DNA from 2 places in the Serratia sp. LSHTC3 genome. Region 2 is predicted to be linked to the other one. Evidence: predicted binding sites of a transcription regulator. Region 2 holds the regulator's gene; the other holds the start of a gene.
The links. The regulator CRP, encoded in region 2, controls carbon source genes, mostly activating them, when cyclic AMP is high. The targets are predictions, from matches to a motif close to ATGTGANNNNNNTCACAT.
Positions count from the first base shown of each region.

Region 1: deoC (deoxyribose-phosphate aldolase) is a predicted target of CRP. The motif match lies at 1,332-1,349, and genes of this name have one in related genera.

Region 1 is NZ_JBXUNP010000003.1:376,730-380,146, forward strand. Features, by position in the region: gene AC2CGI_RS14660 (NupC/NupG family nucleoside CNT transporter) at 1-1,201, shown strand, start outside; gene deoC (deoxyribose-phosphate aldolase) at 1,572-2,351, shown strand; gene deoA (thymidine phosphorylase) at 2,418-3,417, shown strand, end outside.
Region 2 is NZ_JBXUNP010000007.1:23,264-26,680, reverse strand. Features, by position in the region: gene AC2CGI_RS21480 (YccS/YhfK family putative transporter) at 1-1,543, opposite strand, end outside; gene crp (cAMP-activated global transcriptional regulator CRP) at 1,594-2,226, opposite strand; gene AC2CGI_RS21470 (OsmC family protein) at 2,609-3,016, shown strand; gene AC2CGI_RS21465 (phosphoribulokinase) at 3,054-3,417, opposite strand, start outside.

The DNA of each region.
Region 1 (3,417 bases), on a different contig from region 2:
CATCAAATTGCGCACCGTGGTGTGGGCGTTCATCATTCAGGTCGGCATCGGCGCGCTGGTGCTGTACGTGCCGCTGGGCCGCAGCATTCTCGGCAGTATGTCTAACGGCGTGGCAAACGTTATCGCCTACGGCAATCAGGGCATTTCGTTCATCTTCGGCGGGCTGGTGTCCGACAAGATGTTCGAGGTGTTCGGCGGCGGCGGCTTCGTGTTCGCGCTGCGCGTCCTGCCGGTGATCGTGTTCTTCTCCTCGCTGATTGCGGTGCTGTACTACCTCGGCATCATGCAGTTGGTGATCCGCGTGTTGGGCGGCGGCCTGCACAAGTTGCTGGGCACCTCGCGCACCGAATCGCTGTCGGCGACCGCCAACATTTTCGTCGGCCAGACCGAAGCGCCGCTGGTGGTACGCCCCTATATCGCCACCATGAGCCAGTCAGAACTGTTCGCCGTGATGTGCGGCGGCCTGGCCTCGGTAGCCGGTTCGGTGTTGGCGGGGTACGCGCAGATGGGCGTGCCGCTGGAATACCTGATCGCGGCGTCCTTCATGGCCGCGCCGGGCGGGCTGCTGTTCGCCAAGCTGATGGTGCCGGAAACTGAGCAGACCCACGATAAAGACGATGCGATGAAGCTGATCGCTGAAGAAGATCGTCCGGCCAACGTGATCGACGCGGCGGCTTCCGGCGCGGCTTCCGGCATGCAGCTGGCGCTGAACGTCGGTGCGATGCTGCTGGCGTTTATCGCGCTGATCGCCTTGCTTAACGGCATTCTCGGCGGTATCGGCGGCTGGTTCGATTACCCGCAGCTGTCGCTCGAGCTGATCCTCGGCTGGGTGTTCTCGCCGATCGCCTTCCTGATCGGCGTGCCGTGGAGTGAAGCGATGACCGCCGGTTCGTTTATCGGCCAGAAGATCATCGTCAACGAATTCGTCGCCTATATGAACTTCGGCGCCTATCTGCGCCCGGACGACGTGGTGGCGGCGGAAGGCCTGCAGGTGCTGTCGGCTCACACCAAGGCGATCATCTCCTTTGCGCTGTGCGGCTTCGCCAACCTCTCCTCGGTGGCGATCTTGCTGGGTGGTCTGGGCAGCATGGCGCCCAACCGTCGCCACGACATCGCGCGCTTCGGTCTGAAGGCCGTGGCGGCGGGCACGCTGTCCAACCTGATGAGTGCCACCATCGCCGGCTTCTTCCTGGCGCTGTAAGCCATCACGGAGCCCGCGACGGCGCGACCGATCGCGGGACTCCGCCTATACTCTAAGCAACGCGGGTGCTTGCCGCATCCGCGATCTTCAGCCGCTTCTTTAGCGAATTTGTGAACGATATCGCGTTATTTTGTGATGCTCTTCACATATAATTCCGGTCTGTTACAGTGCTATTTCATATAGTGTGACGATGAACGCGAATCGCCTCCGGCATTCGTGTTCAAATAGCTATTACTGGCCGGCCGCAAGGCGGGTGGCCATGTGCGGTGAGAAGGATCTCAGTTGCCGCCGCGGGAACGCCGTTCCCCAGCGCTATCTTCATGGAACCAAGTCCGCTCGCCAACACCCAGGTACTCAGTTGGAGAGTTTTATGACCGAATTAACCGCAGCAGCGCAACGTGCGCTGAACTTGATGGATTTAACCACGCTGAATGATGATGACACCGACGAGAAAGTGATCGCGCTCTGTCGTCAGGCCAACAGCCCGGCCGGCCACACGGCGGCCATCTGCATTTACCCGCGTTTTATCCCGGTGGCGCGTAAGGCGCTGCGCGAGCAAGGCACGCCGGACATCCGCATCGCCACCGTGACCAACTTCCCGCATGGCAATGACGATATCGACATCGCGCTGGCGGAAACCCGCGCGGCGATCGCCTATGGCGCGGATGAAGTGGACGTGGTGTTCCCATACCGTGCGCTGATCGCCGGCAACGAACAGGTCGGCTTCGAGCTGGTGAAACAGTGCAAGCAGGCTTGCCAGGCGGCCAACGTGCTGTTGAAAGTGATCATCGAAACCGGTGAGCTGAAACAGGCCGATTTGATCCGCAAGGCGTCCGAGATCGCCATCAAGGCCGGGGCTGACTTTATCAAGACCTCCACCGGCAAGGTGCCGGTCAACGCCACCCTGGAGAGCGCCGAGCTGATGATGTCGGTGATCCGCGATCTGGGCGTGGCGAAGACGGTGGGCTTCAAGCCGGCCGGCGGCGTGCGCACCGCGGAAGACGCGCTGCATTATCTGCAACTTGCCGATCGTATTCTGGGCGAGGGGTGGGCCGATGCGCGGCATTTCCGCTTTGGCGCTTCCAGCCTGCTGGCCAGCTTGCTGACCACGCTGGGCCACCAGACTCAGACCGCCGGCGGCGGCTACTGATCGATTTCGTTGGCGGGCGCCAGGCGCGCCCGTCTGCACCGACTCTCAGCGACACAGGGGGATGCCTTGTTCCTGGCTCAAGAAATTATTCGTAAGAAACGCGACGGCCAGCCGTTAAGCGAAGCGGAAATCCGCTTTTTCATCAACGGTATTCGCGACAATGTGGTGTCGGAAGGGCAGATCGCCGCGCTGGCGATGACCATTTATTTCCATGGCATGAGCATGCCGGAGCGCGTGGCGCTCACCATGGCGATGCGCGATTCCGGCACCGTGCTGGACTGGAAGAGTTTGGCGCTGAACGGCCCGATCGTCGACAAGCATTCGACCGGCGGCGTGGGCGACGTGACCTCGCTGATGCTCGGCCCGATGGTGGCGGCCTGCGGCGGCTATGTGCCGATGATCTCCGGCCGCGGCCTGGGTCATACCGGCGGCACGCTGGACAAACTGGAAGCCATTCCGGGCTTCAATATTTTCCCGGACGATAACGCCTTCCGTAAAATCATTCAGGACGTCGGCGTGGCGATCATCGGCCAGACCAGCTCGCTGGCGCCGGCGGACAAACGTTTTTACGCCACCCGCGACATCACCGCCACCGTGGATTCTATCCCGCTGATCACTGCCTCCATTCTGGCCAAGAAACTGGCGGAAGGGCTGGATGCGCTGGTGATGGACGTGAAGGTCGGTTCCGGCGCCTTTATGCCGACCTATGCCCTGTCGCAAGATTTGGCGCAGGCGATCGTCGGCGTGGCCAACGGCGCGGGCTGCAAGACCACTGCGCTGCTGACCGACATGAACCAGGTGCTGGCCTCCAGCGCCGGCAATGCGGTGGAAGTGCGCGAAGCGGTGCGTTTCCTGACCGGTGAATACCGCAACCCGCGCCTGCTGGAAGTGACGCTGGCGCTGTGCGTGGAGATGCTGCTGTCCGGCGGCCTGGCGAATGACGAGGCCGATGCGCGTGCCAAACTGCAGGCGGTGCTGGACAACGGCAAGGCGGCGGAAGTGTTTGGCCGCATGGTGGCGGCGCAGCAAGGGCCGATAGACTTCGTCGAACGTTATGATAGCTATC
Region 2 (3,417 bases):
TCTTGCGCAGCAGCCCGCTTTGCCACTGCGGCCACAGCCAAATGGTGCCGCCGAACGCCAGCACGCAGCCTATCAGCGTATCGATCAGACGCGGCACCAGAAAATGCGAGCCGTTCAGCGCCAGCAGCTGCAGGGTGTAAACCGCCGTGACCGTAAAGCCAATCACCGACAGCCCGTAGTTCTTGCGCGAAACCAGGTAGGCCAGCAGCGTGATCACCAGCATGATGCTCAGCGTTTCTCCTTCCGGCAGCTGCAGCTGCAACAGCCCGGCCGCCAGCAATAGCCCGGCAATCGTGCCCAGCGCACGGTGCTGAATACGCACCCGGGTGGCGTTATACCCGTTTTGGCTCACCAGCATGATGGTGAGCAGGATCCAGTAAGGCTTCGGCAGGTTGAAAACCGCACCCAGGCTGCTGCCGACCGCCAGCGTCACCCCCAGCCGCGCGGCGTTGCGCAGGGCGGTGGATTTGAACGACAGGTAGCTGGCCAGCGCCGGCCAAAACGGCAGGCGGTGCTGGCCGGGCATCAGGTCGCGGCGGTACAGCGGATGCTGGGTGCGCAGCAGGCGAGCGATGCGGCTGAAGTGGTAATAACAAAACTGGCCGACCGGGTTATCGGGATGCTGCGCCGCCATTTTTTCCAGCGCCGCCAGTTCGTGGCTCATGGAGAAGCGCTTCGAATGTTGATGGTAGAGAATATCGTGCGCCACCACGCGCAGCCGGCCGGCGATCACCTGAGCGTTGCGGCGAATGATCGCTTCGGCCTGGCTCTGCTCCACCAGTTTTTGCACCTCCTCCGGCAGATGCAGGCTGACGGTGATGTGCTCCTGCAGATCCATCGCCACCTGAAAGGCGCGCTGCAGGCGCTTTTGTTCGAGGTTGTTGGCGTGCGGCAGGAAATTGAGCTGTTGGTATAAAAGGCTGATCAGATCCATCACCTTTTGTTGGCGCACCAGCAGCGGCGGCAGCGCGGTTTGCGGATCGGTGTGCTGGGTCAGCAACGAGTATTTGGCTTCGAAATAGTCAGCCAGCTCCAGATAGAGCTGGCTGAGCGTCTCGCGCATTGGCTGTTCTTTCCACAGCTTGAACCAGAACCAGGTGAATAAGCCGTACCAGACGGTGCCGATCGCGTACAGCAGCGGCGCCTGCCAGAGGGGTACCGTGCCGGCCGTGCTGAGGGCGAAAATGGCGGCCACCAGCGCCGCCGGCAACAGCCGGGCGTGCAGCGGGCTGATTTCGCCGGTGATGCCGAGCAGCAGCGCCAGGCCCAGCATCAGCGCCGGCAGCGGCACGTGCCACAGCAGTGCCTGTTGCAGCAGCACGCTGCTGAAGGCGAACAGCGAGCCGCCGACGATCAGCCGTTTAAAGAAGCGCTTATGCGGCGTGTCCAGACCGGCGATATTGCAGCAGGCGGGCACCAGAGAGAACATCAGGCCGAGCTGCAGCTGGCCTATTAACAAGCCGAACAGCACCGGCAGACACAACACCAGCGTTTGTCGCAGTGCGTAGTTGATTTCCGGGTGGTAGATCAGGCGGCGCCACATGGCAGAGAGCAGATAAAAAAACGGCGCAGACTGCGCCGTTTCTTCGGGGATTAACGGGTGCCGTAGACGACAATGGTTTTGCCGTGGGCGGAAATCAGGTTTTGATCTTCCAGCATTTTCAGAATACGGCCAACGGTTTCACGCGAGCAGCCGACGATCTGGCCGATCTCCTGACGGGTGATCTTGATCTGCATGCCGTCCGGGTGAGTCATGGCGTCAGGTTGCTTCGCCAGATTCAGCAGGGTTTGCGCGATGCGGCCGGTCACGTCCAGGAAGGCGAGGTTGCCCACTTTTTCGGAGGTGACCTGCAGGCGGCTCGCCATTTGGGCGGACAGACGCATCAGGATGTCCGGGTTCACCTGGATCAGCTGGCGGAATTTCTTGTAGGAAATTTCGGCCACTTCACAGGCGGTTTTCGCGCGAACCCAGGCGCTGCGCTCCTGGCCTTCTTCGAACAATCCGAGCTCGCCGATGAAATCCCCCTGGTTGAGGTAGGACAGGATCATCTCTTTACCTTCTTCATCCTTGATCAGCACCGCGACGGAGCCTTTCACGATGTAGTAAAGCGTTTCGGCCTTTTCACCTTGGTGAATCAGCGTACTCTTCGATGGATATTTGTGGATATGGCAATGAGACAGGAACCATTCGAGAGTAGGGTCTGTTTGCGGTTTGCCGAGAACCATTCGCTGTTATCCTCTGTTGTTATCGCTGCCTTGTGTCACAGGGGTCAGAGTTCCCTGTAAAACCCGCCTGTAGCCGCAGTTATGAGCGAGGGCTACCGGCAAGTTTTGAGGCGTGTCATAAAAATACGCTGTCGCTCTAGCATATTAACTTGCCGTAAGCGCTGCAAGCTACATTCTGTTAACATACCGGTAAAGGAGCCTTTCTCTGGGCGTTTCCCTGAAATGCAGTGTCCCGGAAAGATTTATTGCGGCTCTGTTTGTAGCACAGAGTAAGGCGGGTGTCTCGTGTTGTCTCGCTTCAGCATGATTAGCATCAGGTTACGTTGCCTGTTTCTATGCGAAAGCGTACTCTGATTTTAAGAAATCAACCGGAGTGACCAGAATGCAGGCAAGAGTTAAGTGGGTGGAAGGGTTAACGTTTTTGGGGGAATCGGCCTCCGGCCACCAGGTGCTGATGGACGGCAACGCCGGTGATAAAGCGCCCAGCCCGATGGAGATGGTGCTGATGTCGGTGGGCGGCTGCAGCGCGATCGACGTGGTATCCATCCTGCAAAAGGGGCGCAACGACGTGCGCGACTGCGAGGTGAAGCTGACCTCCGAGCGCCGCGAAGAAGCCCCGCGGTTGTTCACCCATATCAACCTGCACTTCATCGTGACCGGCCAGGATCTGACCGACAAGATCGTCGAACGTGCGGTGAACCTGTCGGCGGAGAAATACTGCTCGGTGGCGCTGATGCTCAACAAGGCCGCCACGGTAACCCACAGCTTCGAGATCCGCCAACCGGCGTAATCGAGGCGGAGCGCGGCCGGCGCCGCGCTCAACGCATTTATTCGATCTTCTTGCCTTCCAGCAACCGTTGCACCAGCGGCGCCATGATCAGCTCCATCGCCAGCCCCATTTTGCCGCCCGGCACCACTAACGTATTGATGTGCGAGATAAACGATCCCTGCAGCATCGCCAGCAAGTAGGGGAAGTCGATCTGGTCCAGCCCGCGGAAGTGGATCACCACGAAGCTTTCATCCAGTGAGGGAATGGCCTTGGCGGCGAACGGGTTGGAGGTGTCCACCGTCGGCACGCGCTGGAAGTTGATGTGGGTGCGCGAGAACTGCGGCGTAATGTAGTTGATGTAGTCTTCCATCGAGCGCACCACCGAATCCATCACCGCTTCGCGGGAGTGGCCACGTTCGCCG